One region of the Cobetia sp. LC6 genome, then DNA from elsewhere that is predicted to be linked to it. Evidence: predicted binding sites of a transcription regulator. Region 1 holds the regulator's gene; each other region holds the start of a gene.
The links. Region 1 encodes PhoB, which activates phosphate uptake and scavenging genes when phosphate is short. Its sites were predicted from a motif close to TGTCATANNNNTGTCANA; they were not measured.

Region 1 (2,270 bases):
GCGCAGTTCATGGGAGACATTGGCCACGAAGTCGCGGCGCATCTCTTCCAGGCGATAGAGGCGGGTGACGTCACGCAGCATGACCAGACGTTCGTTGTCACCGAACAGGGTGATGGAAATCTGCAGCGTCAGGTTGTCAGACAGCGGCGACTGCAGCGTCAGCGGCTCGCGGTAGGCCAGCCGATTGAAGTAGTCGATGAAGGCGGGGTCACGCAGATAGTTGGTGATGTGCTGGCCGCGGTCGTGGCTGGCCTTGAGACCGACCAGCTGCTCGGCAGCGCTGTTCCACCATTCCATGTCACCGTGGTTGTCCAGCATCACCAGGCCGTCGCGCATGGCCTCGGAGGATTCCTGGATACGGTTGAGGATGCTGCGCAGTCGCTCCTGAGTCTGACGCTGGCCCTTCTGATAGCGGTAGAGACGATCGAGCAGGTCTCCCCACACACCATCGCCGGGCGGTGGCTCTTCATGGGGATTGGTGATCAGCCAGGTATAGAGGCTCTTCAAGTGCTTGAGATGGACGAACAGATACAGCGCCAGACCCAGCGCCAGGCCCCAGCCCAGATGGCCCAGCAGGCCACCGATCAGGCCGAAGCCACCGGCAAGGTAGCCGAGGCGCCATAGCTCGTTGGTCCAATAGCGCATGAATCCCTCAGGCCTGAGCGCTGAAGCGGTAACCGGTGCCACGGACGGTCTGGATCAGATGCTGATGGCCTGTGCCCAGCGCCTTGCGCAGGCGGCGGATGTGCACGTCCACGGTGCGCTCCTCGACATAGACGTTACCCCCCCATACCTGGTCGAGTAGCTGGCTGCGGGTGTAGGCACGCTCCTGATGCGTCATGAAGAACTGCAGCAGGCGATATTCGGTCGGGCCGACATCCAGTGAGTTGCCGTGGGCGGTGACGCGGTGGCTGGCCGGGTCGAGCATCAAGCCTTCGACTTCCACTGCCTCCTCGACCCCCTTGGGGGTGGTGCGACGCAGCACGGCCTTGAGACGGGCGACCAGCTCGCGTGGCGAGAAGGGCTTGGTGATGTAGTCGTCGGCACCGGCTTCCAGGCCTTGAATCTTGTTGTCTTCCTCGCCCTTGGCGGTCAACAGGATGATCGGCAGTTCCGAGGTGGTCTCGTCTCGCTTGAGACGCCGCGCGAGCTCCAGGCCACTGGTGCCCGGCATCATCCAGTCCAGCAACAGCAGATCGGGCTTTTCATCGACGACGATGGCGTGGGCGTCCTGGGCATTGTCTGCCTCCAGCACGCGGTAATCCGCCATTTCGAGGGCGACGGCGATCATCTCGCGAATCGAGGATTCATCGTCGACAATCAGTACGGTCTTGGAGCTCATCGCTAGATCCCATGCAGCAGTCGGCGCACGCGCCAGAATGACAAGTCGATGACGATTACAACCCGCTTATATGACAACCAGATGACAACTGCCAGCATGGCAGCTTGCACGCAAGCCTGCCAGCCGCCTTGGAGGCGCGGCAGGCAGGCATGAATCGTGGGCTGGGGAGCAACCGGGGGCAGGGATAGCTTTAAATTAAATAATGCGAATATTTATGCAGGAGTCAGCTCATCGGCCAGGTCGCCAGGGCGATACCGGCGAAGATCAGCAGCCCCGTCCAATGATTGTTGAGGAACGCCTGGAAGCAGGGCGCACGCTCACGCTCACGGATCAGACGTTGCTGCCAGACGAAGGTGACGGCGGCGGCAGCCAGCCCCAGCCAGTAGAAGATGCCCAGCGCCAGCTGCAGGCCGATGCCGATCAACACCACCAGCATGCCCAGCTGCAACAGGCCGATCATCAGCTTGTCGGCACGCCCGAACAGCACGGCGGTGGACTTGATGCCCACCTTGAGGTCGTCGTTGCGATCGACCATCGCATAGGCGGTGTCGTAGGCCACCGTCCACATCAGGTTGGCCGCGAACAGCCACCAGCCGTAGGTCGGCACCTCCTCCAGCGTCGCGGCGAAGGCCATCGGAATCGCCCAGCCGAAGGCGGCGCCCAGCACTACCTGGGGCAGATGATGGAAGCGCTTCATGAATGGGTAGCTGGCTGCCAACAGCACGGCGACGATCGACAGCAGCACCGTGGTCAGGTTGGTGAAGCACACCAGCACGAAGGCGGCCGCGACCAGCCCCCCGAACAGTGTCAGCGCCTCGCGCTCCGAGATGCGGCCCGAGGTCAGCGGTCGGTCACGCGTGCGCTCGACATGCTTGTCCCAATGCCGATCGGCGTAGTCGTTGATCACGCAGCCGGCGGCGCGCATCAG
Region 2 (2,270 bases), on a different contig from region 1:
GCCTCCGGATAGCTGTTGGAGAGCGTGACCGGGCCGAACAGCCAGCGAATCTCGGGATGACAGCGCAGATAGGCGCCCAGCCCCTGCCACAGGTAATCGAGGCTGCGCCGCCCCCAGTAACGCGGCTGCACGAAGCTGCGCCCCAGCTCCAGACCGTCCTGCATGCGCTCGAACATCTCTGGCGCGAAGCGGAACAGAGTCGGACTGTAGAGTCCCTTCTCGCCATGTGCCGCCATGATCTTGCGTACCTCACCGATGCGGTAGGCGCCGGCGATCTCGAGATCCGCGTCATCCCATAGCACCAGATGCCGGTAGTGGGCGTCATAGCGATCGATATCGCGCCGCTCGCCGGTGCCCTCGCCGACCCGGCGGAAACTGATCTCGCGCAACCGGCCGATCTCGCGCATCACGCTGGAACCGGGGAAGGCGTCGAACAGATAGATCTTCTTGCCATCGCGGGTCTCGCCCAGCAGTTCACAGGGCGTCAGTTCCTCACGCAGCGCCTGGCGCTCCTCCGGATGGCCGATGGCCTTCTCGGTCACGAACAGGCCGCGCTTGCCGCGCCCGATGCGATACAAGTGCTTGCGCAGCAGGCGCGTCTTGGCATTGGTATTGAGGGCATCACTGTCGAGGCGCTCCAGCGGGATCAGCTCGCCAATGCGCAGCTTGAGCTGACGCTCGCGCTGGCGAAACATCTCGTGGGCCAGCAGGGGCGTACCGAAACTGCGGTTGATCGACGACAGCGTATAAAAAAGCGTCGAGTTGCGACCGCTGACGTGGATAGGCAGCACCGGCGCATTGGTCTTGCGCGCGAAATGCAGGAAACCCGACAGCCACTTGCCGTCGCGCGGCCCGGTCGGGCCTGCACGCGAGACCTCGCCGGCCGGAAAGATGATCACGGCCTCTTCATTCATCAGCGCATCGCAGATCTGACCACTGCTCTTGCGATAGCCACGTCGACTGAGGTTGTCCAGTGGCAGCAGCAAGGGTGCCAGCGGCTCGACCTTCATCAGGATGTCGTTGGCGACGATCTTGACGTCGCGGCGCACTTCGCCGACCAGCTTGAGCAACGCGAGTCCATCCAATGACCCCAGCGGATGATTGGCGACGATGACGACACGCCCGTAGGCCGGAATGTTCTCGCGCTCCCGCGAGGACACCGAGTAGCCGAAGGAAAAGTGATCGAGCACGCGGTCAATGAAATCAAAGCCGCGCTGGTCCGAGTTCTCGCCGAGGAAGGCATTGATCTCCCCCTCATGCACCAGGCGTCGCAGCATGGCCAGAGCTGGCCGTCGGATCAGCGGGTGACGTTTGGCAAAGGCAGGATACTTGGCAGCGATGACGCGGGCAGTATCGATCATGCTCTCTCCTTGGCCGCACGGAGTGCGGAGCGCGATGTCTGGATCATGGGGCTTGATATCACGTCAGGTTCGCGCCACTTCATGACAGATGCGTCACAGTCCCCGTACAGTGAGATGACAGTCGCCCACGTGGACCGCGGCCGATGCGCCTCGGCACAGAGATCATCCGCGTACGAACAGGCAGCGCGACTGCCACGCCAAGGAGAGAGCGAATGTTTGCGATAGCCGTCGAGAATGAATCACTGGTCTGGCAGGAAACCGAGGCCCCGCACGGGATTGCCTCGGATGAGGTGCGTATCGAAGTAGCCTGGGCCGGCGTCAATCGCGCCGATCTGATGCAGCGTGCCGGCCAATATCCGCCCCCCGAAGGCGCCAGTCAGATTCTGGGACTGGAAGTCAGCGGCACCATTCGTGAGGTTGGCCGCCACGTCGAGCGCTTCAAGGTCGGTGATCCGGTCTGTGCGCTGCTGTCCGGTGGCGGCTATGCCGAGGAGGTGGTCGTCAATGCCCTGCAGGTGTTGCCAGTGCCGGAGGGCTATAGCCTGAGAGACGCCGCCGCCCTGCCGGAGATGTTCGCCACCGCCTGGCTGAACCTGTTCATCGAGGGCAATCTCAAGCACAAGGAGCGCGTACTGCTGCACGCAGGTGCCAGCGGTATCGGTACTACCGCCATCCAGCTTTGCGGGCTGTTCGGGCATCCGTGCTTCGTGACCGTCGGCAGCCAGGAGAAGCTGGAGACCTGCCTGCGCCTCGGCGCGGATGCCGGCTGGAACCGCCACGATGGCAGCTTCGTCGAGGCCGTGAACGACTGGGGCGGTGCCGACATGATTCTCGACCCGGTAGGCGGCGGTTATCTGGCCGACAATCAGCAGGTGCTGAAGCAGGACGGCCGCATGGTGTTGATCGGCC
Region 3 (2,270 bases), on a different contig from region 1:
TGGCATTGGCGACATCATTCGCACCCACACCCCATGCCATGAAGAAACCGAACAGACAGGCAAGAATGACGAGCACATCGCCGTATTGAGCAATGATGGACATAGAAGACTCTTGGACAGATGGCAGGACGTCCTGATGGCGCTCAGCGCGCCATCAGGATCTGCAGTCGGGTACCGACCTTTTCCGCTTGGTCAGCCACATCGCCGACCCAATCGATGATCTTGTAGAGGAAGATCACATCGACGGGCGGGAGACTGGCTTCCAGCGAGAACAGGGTCTGGCGGATGGCGATCTGCTGTTCGTCGGACTGCTTCTCGAGTTCATGCAGCTCGTTGATCAGCTTGTCGACCAGCTCGCTCATGTTGCGCCCGAAACCGGACTCGACGAGGTCTTCCAGTTCACCCAACGCACGGCGCGCCTGGCAGACCGATTCGACCGCAGTCTTGAGATACTCACGCATGGCGGGCACCAGTGCGGAAGGTATCTGCATATGACGACCCAGCATGATCCCGGCGATGTCCTTGGTGACATTCGCGATGGAATCCTGGACATGGATCAGCTCGAGAAGGTCGGAACGCGAGACCGGCAGGAACAGCGAGTTGGGCAGGTTGAGGCGCAGCTGCGTCTTCAACTCGTCCGCTTCACGCTCCAGCCCGCTGATGGTCTTGCGAATGCTGGCTGCCTGCTCCCAATCACCCTGCTCGCAGGCGTCGAAGAAGGTCAGCAAGTGCTGGGCGCACTCGTCGGTCTTGATGATGTGGGTGTGCAGCGCCTTGAAAGGCGAGCGCCCGAACATCGAAGAGAAAGGGTTGGTCGTTACCATAGTGGCCGTCGGCGTTAAGGGTTGACGCGCGGAGTGTAGCAAAGCCTTTGTGACGATCACATAACTTTCATCATAACGTCATGATACCGCCATGCTGTTGTACTTTACGCAACAACAGCGGCAGTTCGGGGGAACACGAAGGATTCCAGAGGAGAGATTGTCATGTAGCGGCAGGACCCGTGGTCACTGGCTTGATCCACTATTCTTAATATAACCAAGGACGTGACGACAGGCAATTGCTGTCACCTCAATGTCATCATGCTGTCATATAAATGTGATTATGCCGACAGCCGATACCCGCATGGCCTCCCCCCTCCCGTGCTTGCCTTGCCGCGGGCCAGGCGCGAGCATGAGAGGCATGAGCCTCGATCACCATGCACCATGCTTGCCGGAGGCTCTGCGGTCCTGGCGCCGCTGTCACCATCATCCGTCAGCATCCGTCTTCTTTCATCCGTACAGGGAGTGCCCATCATGGCGCAGGAAATCGAACTCAAACTGGCACTGTCTCACCCCGTCATTGATCGCGATGCCATTCTGGAGACACTGACGAGCATTGCAGAGCTGGCAACGGTCAACCCCAGGCGGCGCTGGCTGGCCAACACCTATTTCGACACCCCCGAGCATGCGCTGGAGCGTGCGCGCATGGCGCTGCGTCTGCGCCAGAGTGGTGAGAATGCCGACAGCACGGGGGCCCTGCGCCAGACGCTCAAGACCAGCGGCGAGAGTCATGGCGGACTGCATTCTCGCGGCGAATGGGAATGGGAGCTGCCCGAGGGCCAGACCGACCTCGACCTCGACGGCCTGCGTGGCCTGCCGCCCTTGCAGGCGCTGGAAGACGGCGCCCGCGAGCAGCTGCTGAGTGCGCTCGCGCCCAGCTTCAGCACCGATTTCGAGCGTCATGCCTGGCAGCTCGACGTCAAGGCGACATGCAGCGACGAGAATCTGAGCGACGAGCAGGTCACCGTCGGTGTCGAGATGGCGCTGGACCTTGGCGCGGTGAAGGCAAGTGGTCGCGAGGTGGCCATCCAGGAAATCGAGCTCGAGCTGACCGGCGGCGAAGAACTCGCCCCAGAGGTGAGAGAAGCCGTGCTCTGGCAGCTGGCGGATTCGCTGGCCAGCCACCTGGCACTGCGTCCGGCGGATGCCAGCAAGGCCAAGCGCGGCGCGGCGCTGCGTGATGGCGAATGGCATGAGAAGACGCTGGATACCACTGACCCCGGCGCGCTGCTGTCCGCCGCCATCGATGCGCTCGATGCCCACGCCGACCGACAGGCGAAAGACGACCTCAAGTGGTACGCGCACGCGCTGGCCGCTCTGTCGGCGCTCGCATCACGGCTGGCCGCCAGTCAGCATCCCGGCCATATCCACGCGGTGGCACTGGTCGAGGCGCTGGAAAGCAGCGACGGTGACGCCTCACAGGACTGGGCGACTCGCGACTTCGGCCAG

Region 2: olsF (bifunctional ornithine lipid synthase OlsF) is a predicted target of PhoB. The motif match lies at 1,442-1,459, and genes of this name have one in related genera.
Region 3: QQF40_RS03910 (CYTH domain-containing protein) is a predicted target of PhoB. The motif match lies at 1,076-1,093, and genes of this name have one in related genera.

What each region holds. Positions count from the first base shown of each region.
Region 1 is NZ_JASSPL010000003.1:263,891-266,160, forward strand. Features, by position in the region: gene phoR (phosphate regulon sensor histidine kinase PhoR) at 1-645, opposite strand, end outside; gene phoB (phosphate regulon transcriptional regulator PhoB) at 653-1,342, opposite strand; gene ubiA (4-hydroxybenzoate octaprenyltransferase) at 1,566-2,270, opposite strand, start outside.
Region 2 is NZ_JASSPL010000019.1:44,028-46,297, forward strand. Features, by position in the region: gene olsF (bifunctional ornithine lipid synthase OlsF) at 1-1,361, opposite strand, end outside; gene QQF40_RS16510 (NAD(P)H-quinone oxidoreductase) at 1,574-2,270, shown strand, end outside.
Region 3 is NZ_JASSPL010000002.1:145,416-147,685, forward strand. Features, by position in the region: gene QQF40_RS03900 (inorganic phosphate transporter) at 1-103, opposite strand, end outside; gene QQF40_RS03905 (TIGR00153 family protein) at 144-824, opposite strand; gene QQF40_RS03910 (CYTH domain-containing protein) at 1,296-2,270, shown strand, end outside.